2 regions of the Vibrio sp. 2033 genome follow, and region 1 is predicted to be linked to the other one. Evidence: predicted binding sites of a transcription regulator. Region 1 holds the regulator's gene; the other holds the start of a gene.
The links. Region 1 encodes CRP, which controls carbon source genes, mostly activating them, when cyclic AMP is high. Its sites were predicted from a motif close to TGTGANNNNNNTCACA; they were not measured.
Positions count from the first base shown of each region.

Region 1 (5,412 bases):
ACGTCTCTGTCGCCGTACAACCAAGAAGTGATCTGGCAAGGCAAAGGTGCAACGGCAGAGCAGGTGAACCAGGCGGTATCTGCAGCGCGTGAAGCGTTTATTGACTGGAAAAAGCGTCCATTTTCAGAGCGTGAGGCAATCGTGTTGGCTTTTGCGGAGAAAGTAAAAGAGAACAGCGAAAAAATCGCCGAAGTGATTGCCAAAGAAACCGGTAAGCCGATTTGGGAAACGCGCACTGAAGCAGCAGCCATGGCAGGTAAAATTGCCATTTCGATTCGCGCTTATCATGACCGCACTGGTGAGGCGAGCCGTGAAGCAGCAGGCAACCAAATCGTATTGCGCCACCGCCCATTGGGCGTGATGGCGGTGTTTGGTCCTTACAACTTCCCAGGCCACCTACCAAATGGTCACATTGTGCCTGCGCTACTGGCTGGTAACACGGTAGTCTTCAAACCGTCTGAGCAAACGCCATGGACGGGTGAATTGGCGATGAAGCTATGGGAAGAAGCCGGTCTGCCGAAAGGCGTGATTAACCTTGTTCAAGGCGCGAAAGAAACTGGTATCGCCCTAGCTGACGCAAAAGGCATTGATGGCGTACTGTTTACGGGTAGCGCGAATACGGGGCATGTATTACACCGTCAATTTGCGGGTCAACCAGGCAAGATGCTCGCACTAGAAATGGGTGGTAATAACCCGATGGTGATCTCTGATAAATATGGTGATTTGGATGCCACGGTTTACACCATCATCCAGTCAGCGTTTATCAGTGCTGGGCAGCGTTGTACGTGTGCTCGTCGTTTGTATGTGCCATTGGGTGAAAAAGGCGATGCGCTTATCACCAAACTCGTTGAAGCGACACGCAATATTCGCGTAGACCAACCATTTGCAGAACCTGCGCCATTTATGGGACCGCAAATTTCGGTCGCGGCAGCCAAGTTTATTCTTGATGCACAAGCTAATCTACAGTCTCTTGGCGGTGAAAGCTTGATTGAAGCGAAAGCAGGAGAGGCGGCGTTTGTTTCTCCTGGTATCATTGATGTAACGAACATTGCTGAGTTACCAGATGAAGAATACTTCGGCCCACTTCTGCAAGTGGTGCGCTACGAAGGATTAGACAAAGCCGTGGCGCTAGCAAACGATACGCGCTTTGGCTTATCTGCTGGTTTGGTTTCAACCGACGACCAAGAATGGGAATACTTCGTTGACCACATTCGTGCAGGAATCGTGAACCGTAACCGCCAGCTTACTGGTGCAAGCGGTGATGCGCCATTTGGTGGTCCGGGGGCGTCGGGTAACTTGCGCCCAAGCGCTTACTACGCAGCAGATTACTGTGCGTACCCAATGGCATCAATGGAAGGTCAAGAAACTGTCTTGCCTGCAACATTGAGTCCAGGTGTAGTGCTATAAGTTTTAATAATAGAGTCGCAACTATGCATTGCGGCTCACCTTGCCGGCGCATCATTTAGGTATGGGTTGTAGTGATCGTTGGCAGAACACGAAAAGTGAGCAAAGACTCGGAAAAGCGTGTTGACTGACTGGCATTTACCGTCACAGGTTGATGGTTGCTCGTTCATTATTCTGGACAACTTTTGTTGTGAACGAGCAGCCAACTTCCGCTTACCTTTAAACTCTACATCTCGTAACAAGGAGTCGTTATGACGCCCGATGTGTTATTTGAATCGCTATGGCAAGATTACATTCAACGTCTTTGCCCTTCGGCGGCTAAAGTGCATCAGCTGCTTCAAGAAGATGAGCCTCTGATTAATGATCATATAGCTTTACGTACCTTCAATATCGCGCCTCTTGGTATTGAAACTCTAGCTAAGCCATTTGTAGCTATCGGTTACAAGGCGTGTGGTGATTACGTTTTCGAAAGCAAAAAGCTGGTTGCTAAGCACTATGAGCACCCAGATCCGAAGCAACCTAAAGTATTTATTAGTGAGCTAAAAGTTGAAGAGTGCTCTCCTGAGCTACAAGAGATTGTGAAAAATTTGATGGCACAAGTCGATGTTGACAAGCTGAACGATAGCGCATTCTTACATGGTGGACGCTTGTGGGATTTAAGCTTTGCTGATTACCAAACGTTGGCTAAAGAAAGTGAGTACGCATCTTGGCTTGCGGCGCATGGTTACGGAGCAAACCACTTCACGGTGAGCGTTAACCAGCTCAATGAATATGAAGAAGTGAAGCAGGTAAACGATCATCTGCGTACCGCTGGGTTTACCATTAATGAAAATGGTGGTGAAGTGAAGGGCACTCCTGAGGTGTTGCTAGAGCAGTCATCGACCATGGCAGATAAAGTAGCGGTTCGTTTTAGCGAAGGCACTGAAATTATCCCTGGCGGGTTTTATGAATTTGCTAAGCGCTATCCGATGGAAAATGGTGATTTGTACCCAGGTTTCGTGGCCGCTTCAGCTGACAAAATCTTTGAAAGTACGAATGGCTAAGTTTTAGGGTTAACCTGTTAAGCTTACTCATTAGTGTTCGCTGCACCCTATCTCATTTGGTCATGAGCAAATAAAAAGCCACCAATGTTGCCATTGGTGGCTTTTATAATTTTGTTCGTGTCACTCTAGTTTGAGATTAACGAGTACCGTAAACCACGATGGTTTTACCGTGAGCAGAGATTAGGTTCTGCTCTTCTAGCATCTTCAAGATACGACCTACTGTCTCACGAGAACAGCCAACAATTTGACCGATTTCTTGACGAGTGATCTTGATTTGCATGCCGTCTGGGTGAGTCATTGCGTCTGGTTGTTTTGCAAGGTTCAGAAGCGTCTGAGCGATACGACCAGTTACGTCTAGGAACGCCAGGTCACCCACTTTTTGGCTAGTTACTTGAAGACGACGAGCCATCTGCGCAGAAAGACGCATTAGGATGTCTGGGTTTACTTGGATAAGCTGACGGAACTTCTTGAAAGAAATTTCAGCAACTTCACAAGGAGATTTAGCACGAACCCAAGCTGTGCGCTCTTGGTCTTCCTCGAATAGACCAAGTTCACCAATAAAGTCTCCTTGGTTTAGGTAAGAAAGGATCATCTCCTTACCTTCTTCGTCTTTGATAAGAACCGCAACAGAACCTTTAACGATGTAGTACAAAGTTTCTGCCTTTTCGCCCGCGTGAATTAGCGTGCTCTTTGAAGGGTACTTATGAATATGACAGTGTGAAAGAAACCACTCTAATGTTGGGTCGGTTTGAGGTTTACCTAGAACCATAATATCTCACTTCCTCTGCAGGGTACGCTTGCGCTATCCATATTTTAGCTAAGCCTGAATTAGGCCTACTAGAATAAGAGCACTTTTTATATGCTGCAAGCTCTCTTGTGTTTCGGTAAGAAATAGTATCCTTTTTCGAAAACGATTTCTTGATTTTAATCGTGCCATGATTGAGATTTTGTAAGCAAAACTGTGCACATGATCACGGTATGAAAAGTAAACATCTTCGCAGGCAGGTTTTTAGCCAATTTTCCCTGTTTCGATGAGCTGTTGTAGGATAGGCCGAACTATGAGCTCCATTGCAAAGCTCATCTTACCGCCGGGTACGACAATCGTGTTGTGGCGTGACATGAATGAGCCATCAATCATGGCCAGCAGATATGGGAAGTCGACATTCTTGATACCGCGTAGGCGAATCACCACAAAACTCTCATCCAAACTAGGGATGCCTTTTGCATTAAGTGGGTTGGAAGTATCAACGGTCGGTACGCGCTGGAAGTTGATGTGAGTACGAGAAAACTGCGGAGTGATATAGTTGAGGTAATCGTCCATGGATCGCACGATTGAGTCCATCACCGCTTCACGCGAATGGCCGCGATCGCGAGTGTCACGTACGAATTTTTGGATCCACTCTAAGTTCACAATCGGCACCATGCCAATTAAGAAATCCACATGTTGAGCAACATTAACATCGCCATCGACCACGCCACCATGTAACCCTTCATAAAACAGCACGTCGCTGTTTTCGGGTAAGTCTTGCCACGGTGTAAACGTGCCTGGCATTTGATTGTAGGGAACCGCTTCGTCAAACGTGTGCAGATAACGGCGCACGCTGCCAGTACCGTCATGCCCGAACTTACGGAAAAACTCTTCTAATCCCGGGAAGTCATTAGCTTGTGGGCCAAAGTAGCTAATGTGTCGACCTTGCTCGCGGGCTTTGCGAATTTCGATGTCCATTTCTGGGCGAGTAAAGCGATGGAAGCTATCGCCTTCAACCCATGCGGGTTTAACGTTCATCATATTGAACATTTTACGGAAGGCTTCAGATGTAGTGGTCGTGCCGGCACCGGACGAACCAGTAACCGCAATAATTGGGTGTTTAGCTGACATGACAAACCTTGTCGAAAATTACTTACCTGTAATGTGCAGTAGAGTTACTACTGCACGGTCGATATCCCACTATAGCACGTAACAATACCTTGTCATCGAGTGGGATACGGTAAAATGTGAAGGGTCTAAAATTTTGTTTTATGCTGAATATCGACGGTTTCGTGTAGCTCAGAGAACACGATAACCGCTTCACCTTTTTCCAATTGAGCTTTAACTTGATCAATTTTGTCTTGCAAAGAAACCTCGACGGTTCCGTAATCCGTTCCTTCGCGTAAGACGAATTCACGAATTAAGTTTTCCAATGTTTCCGGCGCAATGTCTTGCCATGGAATGATCATAAATACCTCTAACTTTTATGATGAGCGGCTAGTTTACTGCGTTCGTTGCTTGGATACAGCAGAAAGGTAATCTGCGGCGATACTTTCGTAATACGCGGGCAGCGCTTCCTCCAACCAAAACTTAGGTTTTAACGCCGTTCCTGTTAGGAAGCCAACATGGCCACCGTGTTCAAAGAGACGGTAATCAATGTTATCTGGCAGAACAAACTTCGGGATCACATCGTCGGTCATGAACGGATCGTCTTTGGCATGGATGATCAGTGTGGGTAGCGTGATTTGCTGTAGTTTACTTAAGCCAGAGCATTGGTCGTAATAATCTTGTGCGTCTTTGAAGCCATGCAATGGTGCCGTAATCAAATCATCGAATTCATACAATCGTGTGACACGTTTTATTGAGTTGTAGGACAGCGCAAGCTCGCCATGCAGTAGATGATGCTTTTGTAACGCGTTACGTTTCAGTGAAGAAAGCAGATAACGGCGATACACTTTTGAAAAGCCTTGTTCTATACGGTTTGCACACGCCGCTAGGTCTAAAGGCGCAGAGATAATAGTCGCTGCATTCAAAATAGGGTGGTCTTTATATTGGGCTAAATAATTCGCCAACATGTTACCGCCAAGAGAAATACCAACTGCAACTTTGGGATTATCAGGAAAACGTTGTTCAAGGTGCTCTAGGAAGTAACGAGCATCCGTCACTTCACCCGAGTGGTAAGCTCGTGCTTTTTTGTTTGGTTTACCGCTGCAGCCA
Region 1 is NZ_JAWOVC010000025.1:14,949-20,360, reverse strand. It holds gene astD (succinylglutamate-semialdehyde dehydrogenase) at 1-1,407, shown strand, start outside; gene R7P74_RS21770 (DUF1338 domain-containing protein) at 1,656-2,447, shown strand; gene crp (cAMP-activated global transcriptional regulator CRP) at 2,584-3,216, opposite strand; gene R7P74_RS21760 (phosphoribulokinase) at 3,457-4,326, opposite strand; gene R7P74_RS21755 (YheU family protein) at 4,452-4,664, opposite strand; gene R7P74_RS21750 (hydrolase) at 4,698-5,412, opposite strand, start outside.

Region 2 (5,412 bases), on a different contig from region 1:
ACGATGATTTCGTTCACTTCTTCAGTGCTTACGCCAAACGCTTGTTGGCGGTGTAGAAGGTGTTCTGGCTTAGGTTGGCTGAACTGGTTGCTCGCATCTGGCAGCTTCTTCAAGCTCAGTAGGTTTTCTTCTACCCACTTCTCGTAAGGCTGCGCTGTTGCAATGGTGTCTTTCACTTCTTCATCGGAGATGATGCGACCTTGCTCTAGGTCTGCAACGAAGATACGACCTGGTTGTAGGCGACCACGGAACTCAACGTTTTCTGGTTCTATATCCACAACACCAGATTCAGATGCCATCACTAGGAAGTTATCTTTGGTCACTGTGTAGCGAGAAGGGCGCAAACCGTTACGGTCTAGTGTCGCACCAACTTGAACACCATCAGTAAAACATACGGAAGCCGGGCCATCCCATGGTTCCATGATGTTCGCATGGTACTGATAGAACGCGCGACGCTTAGGATCCATGTTTTTGTTTTCTTGCCATGCTTCCGGAATCATCATCATCAATGCGTGTGGCAGGCTGCGACCAGACAGAACTAGGAGCTCAAGTGCCATATCGAAGTTAGATGAATCCGAGCTGCCTTCCTGACAGATTGGAAGAAGCATGTCGATTTCAGCCTGAGTAAACAGGTCTGATTCTAGGATTGCTTCACGGGCTTTCATCCAGTTCAAGTTACCGCGAACTGTATTGATTTCACCGTTGTGGGCAATGTAACGGAAAGGCTGTGCAAGACGCCATTTCGGGAAGGTATTGGTAGAGAAACGAGAGTGTACCAGTGCCAGTGCAGTCACCATGGTCGGGTTTTGTAGATCAAGGAAGTACTGAGGTACTTGCTCGGTCGTTAACTGACCTTTGTACACCAATGTCTTGTAAGACATGGAGTTAATGTAGAAGTCGTCACCAATGTTCGAAACGCTTTCTAGGCAAACACGTACAGTATAGTTACGAAGTACGTACAGTTTGCGTTCTAGTTCTTCAGGTGTGATGCCAGGGCCACCAGAGATAAACACATGCTCAAACTGAGGCTCTGTGCTTAGTGGGTCTGCACCGATCATTGAGTTATCGGTTGGTAAAACGCGGTAGCCGATAACTTCAAGATCTAGACGCTGTGCATTACGTTCTAGAATGTCACGGCATTGCTCGCGTTTGTATTCGTCTTTCGGGAAAAGAACGACACCAACACCATACTTTTCAAACGAAGGCAGTTTAATGCCTAGCTTAACGGCTTCTTCTAATAGGAATTCATGAGGTTTTTGTAGCAAGATACCCGCACCGTCACCGCTGCATGGGTCACAACCTTGACCACCACGGTGTTCCATGCGAGCCAGCATATCCAATGCTTGAGTCACTACTTCATGAGATTTACGGTTTTTAAGGTGAGCAACAAAACCGATACCGCAAGCGTCATGCTCCAGTTCCGGAGTGTACAGACCCTGTGGATTTTGCTCTCTATCTACCATAGATACATCCTTCCAGTTCAATGTCGACGCAAAAGTACCGGGCAGCAAATACTACCTAGACTATTGATTACGTCTTGTCCTTTATATTTATTATCGCCACCGATCTAGGTTGACCGGTCTTGATTCCTTTCCGTATCTCGCAGGAAAAGTTTTGCGAGAAAAACAATCCTTGGTGGTATCCCTTTATTTATTATCACTATCTAGTGATTTATATAGGTAGGAGTGGGATAACACCGACAAATCCCGCAGTGTGCTTTGTAATAAAAGTCACAAAAATAACGGGGTTGTGTAAGTATCCTACAATTTTGTCACTTCAGAATGCAATGAAAAAGTCGGCGTTGTGACCCAATTTTTTCGTTTAATTATGCATTTTTAGTTTAACATTTACGCAACATGAACGATTTTTGCCTTTAATTATGCAAGTTTATTGATTTTGACCCGCATGATGGGTGTTTGAATTGATTAATATTGTGTGTTTTTTCTTGCAGGGATGTAATTTATTTACACAGATCGTAGTGAGATTGATTACGATTTATTGTTGGTGAGAATTTATGCAGTTACATGAGTTGGTCAATACAATCGGCCAAGATCTTCAGCGTCGATACGGTGAAAAGGTTCATAAGTTAACATTGCACGGTGGATTTAGTTGCCCTAACCGCGATGGCACGATTGGGCGGGGAGGATGTACATTTTGCAATGTGGCTTCGTTTGCAGATGAAGAAGTCCAGATAAAAAGCATTCACGAACAGTTAAAAGATCGCGCAGGTGAAATTCACAGAGCGAAGAAGTATCTCGCTTATTTTCAGGCCTACACCAGTACCTATGCAGAAGTACAAGTTCTCAAAAACATGTATGAGGAAGCACTAAAGGCTGCAGACATGGTTGGTCTTTGTGTGGGGACGCGTCCTGATTGCGTCCCTGATGCGGTATTGGATTTACTGTCGGGCTATGTACAGCAAGGTTATGAGATTTGGCTAGAGCTAGGTCTTCAAACTGCCAACAATGACACCCTCAAGCGTATCAACCGTGGTCATGATTTTGAGTGTTATGCCGAAATCACTAAGCGTGCGCGAACACTCGGAATCAAGGTTTGTACTCACTTAATTGTGGGTTTACCCAAAGAAACCCGCGCCGAAAATATTGAAACGCTGCAAAAAGTGTTGGCCGTGGGAACGGATGGCATCAAGTTACATGGCTTGCATATTGTCGAAGGTAGCACCATGGCGAAAGCTTGGCGTGCTGGAAAGCTAGAAGCCCCTGAATTAGAAGAATATGTTGCGATCGCCAGTGAAATGATTCGTATGACACCACCAGATGTGATTTATCATCGCGTTTCATCAGCAGCCAGGAGGCCCACGTTATTATCGCCTCTGTGGTGTGAAAACCGTTGGCTAGCGATGACGGAAATTGGTCGAGATCTCAGTGCTCATGGTGCTCAAGGGAGTCTTACGGGGAATACCTTTATCTATACTAAACCGGAATTAATAGCAGATCGCTCAATAAATAACTGATATATTTTAACCAGTGTTCTTTGAAGGTTTAAACGATGGATCAGTTACTCAATTGGCTTTGGGGTGGTCAAGGCGGTTATGGCTATGTCGTCTTGTTGTTAATCGCAGGCGTGTGCGCGTTAGCACTGATCTATTTGCACTTTCAGACATCACTTAAGCAACTAGTAACGGATTCTCCCTATCCAGTCATAGTGGTGGACACTAGCCATGCTCAGCTCTTGCTATCTAACCAGGCTGCGATGCAGTTGTTAGGCATTCGCTCTTTGGGAACGGGGTATTTGTATCCTGCTTTATTCGATATTCATGAGCTTGAGCAGTTTCTCGAACGCTTCTCTAGTCGTCATTTTCGTCAGCAGGCTTTTGACTGGCGACTATCTGATAGTGAATCTATTAAAGTGGAGCTGTCAGGCAGAAAGAGTTTATTGCGCAATCATCGAGTTTGGATTCTTTATGCTCAGCCATATCAAGCCACTCACCAAGAGCAGCAACAAGAACTTGCCCAATTAATCATCGCACGTTCGGCATTAGACTCACTTTCAGAGCTGATTTGTACCCAAGACCGCCAAGGCAATCTGTTAACGACCAATCGAGCATTTGATCAATTCTGGCAAGGGCGAAGGGAAGAAGCTTGCGCATCCAAGGCCTTGGGTGAGATGACCAGAAAAAGCGAACGTAAATGGACAACGGATCCACAAGGTCGAAGTTGCTTATTGGAAGTCAATCAAAACTCTCTTGTTTCGCCGAGTGGTGAGCTTATCGGTACGCTGTCTATTAGTCATGACGTGACTGAATGGCACAAGATGCAACAGAATCTGCGAGATGAAATGGAGCGTCGCAAAGATACTGAGGTGGCGCTAGCGCAAAGAGATACTATCTTACAAACGATTCTGGATGCCAGTCCGGACTCTATTGGTATTTTCAATGAGAACATGGTCTATCAAGCGTGTAATCAGCCTTTTGTTAAGGCGTTAGGCATTTCAAAAATTTCTGATTTGATAGGTAAGCGCCTCCAAGACGTTATTCCTAAAGAGATGTACGCGCGCTTAGCAGACAGTGACTTAGAAGCATTACGCCAGTTAGAGCCAGTTCGATACATAGATAAAGTCGTGAGTAGTGATGGTAAAAGTACGTGGTTTGATGTGGTGAAATCGCCTTTTAAAGATAAAGCATCAGGAACGAATGGTGTGCTGATCATGGCGCGTGATATTTCTGAGCGTTATCTTGCAGAACAAAAGTTGGAAAAAGCCAACCTAGAGTTAGAAAAATTGAGCTTTATGGATAGCTTAACTCAAGTATCGAACCGACGCCGTTTCGACGAACAACTGCAGGTATTGTGGTACCACCATGCTAGAGAAAAGCTGCCGCTCACCATCATGTTATGTGACATCGACTTTTTCAAAGATTACAACGACTGCTACGGTCACCAACAAGGTGATGAAGCGTTAGTCAGTGTCGCTACCGTGTTTACACAAGTCATCAATCGTTCTTCGGATTGTGTTGCGCGTTATGGTGGCGAGGAGTTTGGTTTTATATTGCCGAATACCACCACGGAAGGTGCGCGCAACGTAGCGCAGCGTATTCATGAGAAAATTCTACAGCTTGATATGGAACACGACAGTTCAGAAGCATCTGAACGCCTTACCGTCAGTATCGGTCTGGTCTCTTACATTCCTCAGCATGGTGATGAACCCGAAATGGGCATCGCTATGGCTGACAGTGCGTTATATCAAGCTAAAGCTGATGGACGTAATCGCACCTGTATTCACCCCAGTTCTTGCTAACGCTTTGTGACCGCTTGCTCTAAGTTGATAGCTGATTGTTTAAATCACCGTATTAAACACGTTAAACTTACAGAAGCCTGTGCGCTCGTTGGTTTATCTTTCTATCTCGTGTCACAAGCGCAGATCGCACCGTGTGTTTTTCACTAATCAAACAGACCTAAATTGCGTTAGGTCGAGTGCATTTACCTGTTTTTCATCATCGAATGGCGCTATCTAGCCACCACCATGGAGTAGTTAATGAAACCCATGAAAAATCTCGCCCAGTATTATGTCGACTTGCTAGTCAAACTGGGGATTGTTCGCTTCTCTATTTTGCTAGCCCTTGCGCTGGTGGCATTAGCTGTTGTGGTGCAGGTAGGGATTACTTTAGCTCTTAAAGGGCGAGTAGATGATATCGACATTGTCCGTTCGGTGTTTTTTGGTCTATTGATCACCCCTTGGGCGGTTTACTTCCTCTCTGTGGTTGTCGATCAACTAGAAGAGTCTCGCCAGCGTTTAACTAAGCTGGTGTCCAAACTGAAGGACATGCGTTCGCGAGATCAAGAGCTGAATTACCAACTTCAACAAAACATTGAAAAGCTTAACCAAGAAATTGAAGAGCGTATTAAAGCGGAAGAAGCACGTGAAGAGGCGATGCAAGACCTCGAAAATGAGGTG
Region 2 is NZ_JAWOVC010000004.1:268,895-274,306, forward strand. It holds gene gltB (glutamate synthase large subunit) at 1-1,463, opposite strand, end outside; gene R7P74_RS08740 (TIGR01212 family radical SAM protein) at 2,015-2,974, shown strand; gene R7P74_RS08745 (sensor domain-containing diguanylate cyclase) at 3,010-4,755, shown strand; gene arcB (aerobic respiration two-component sensor histidine kinase ArcB) at 4,993-5,412, shown strand, end outside.
Region 2: the regulator CRP is predicted to act here: its motif matches at 1,720-1,735, upstream of gltB (glutamate synthase large subunit).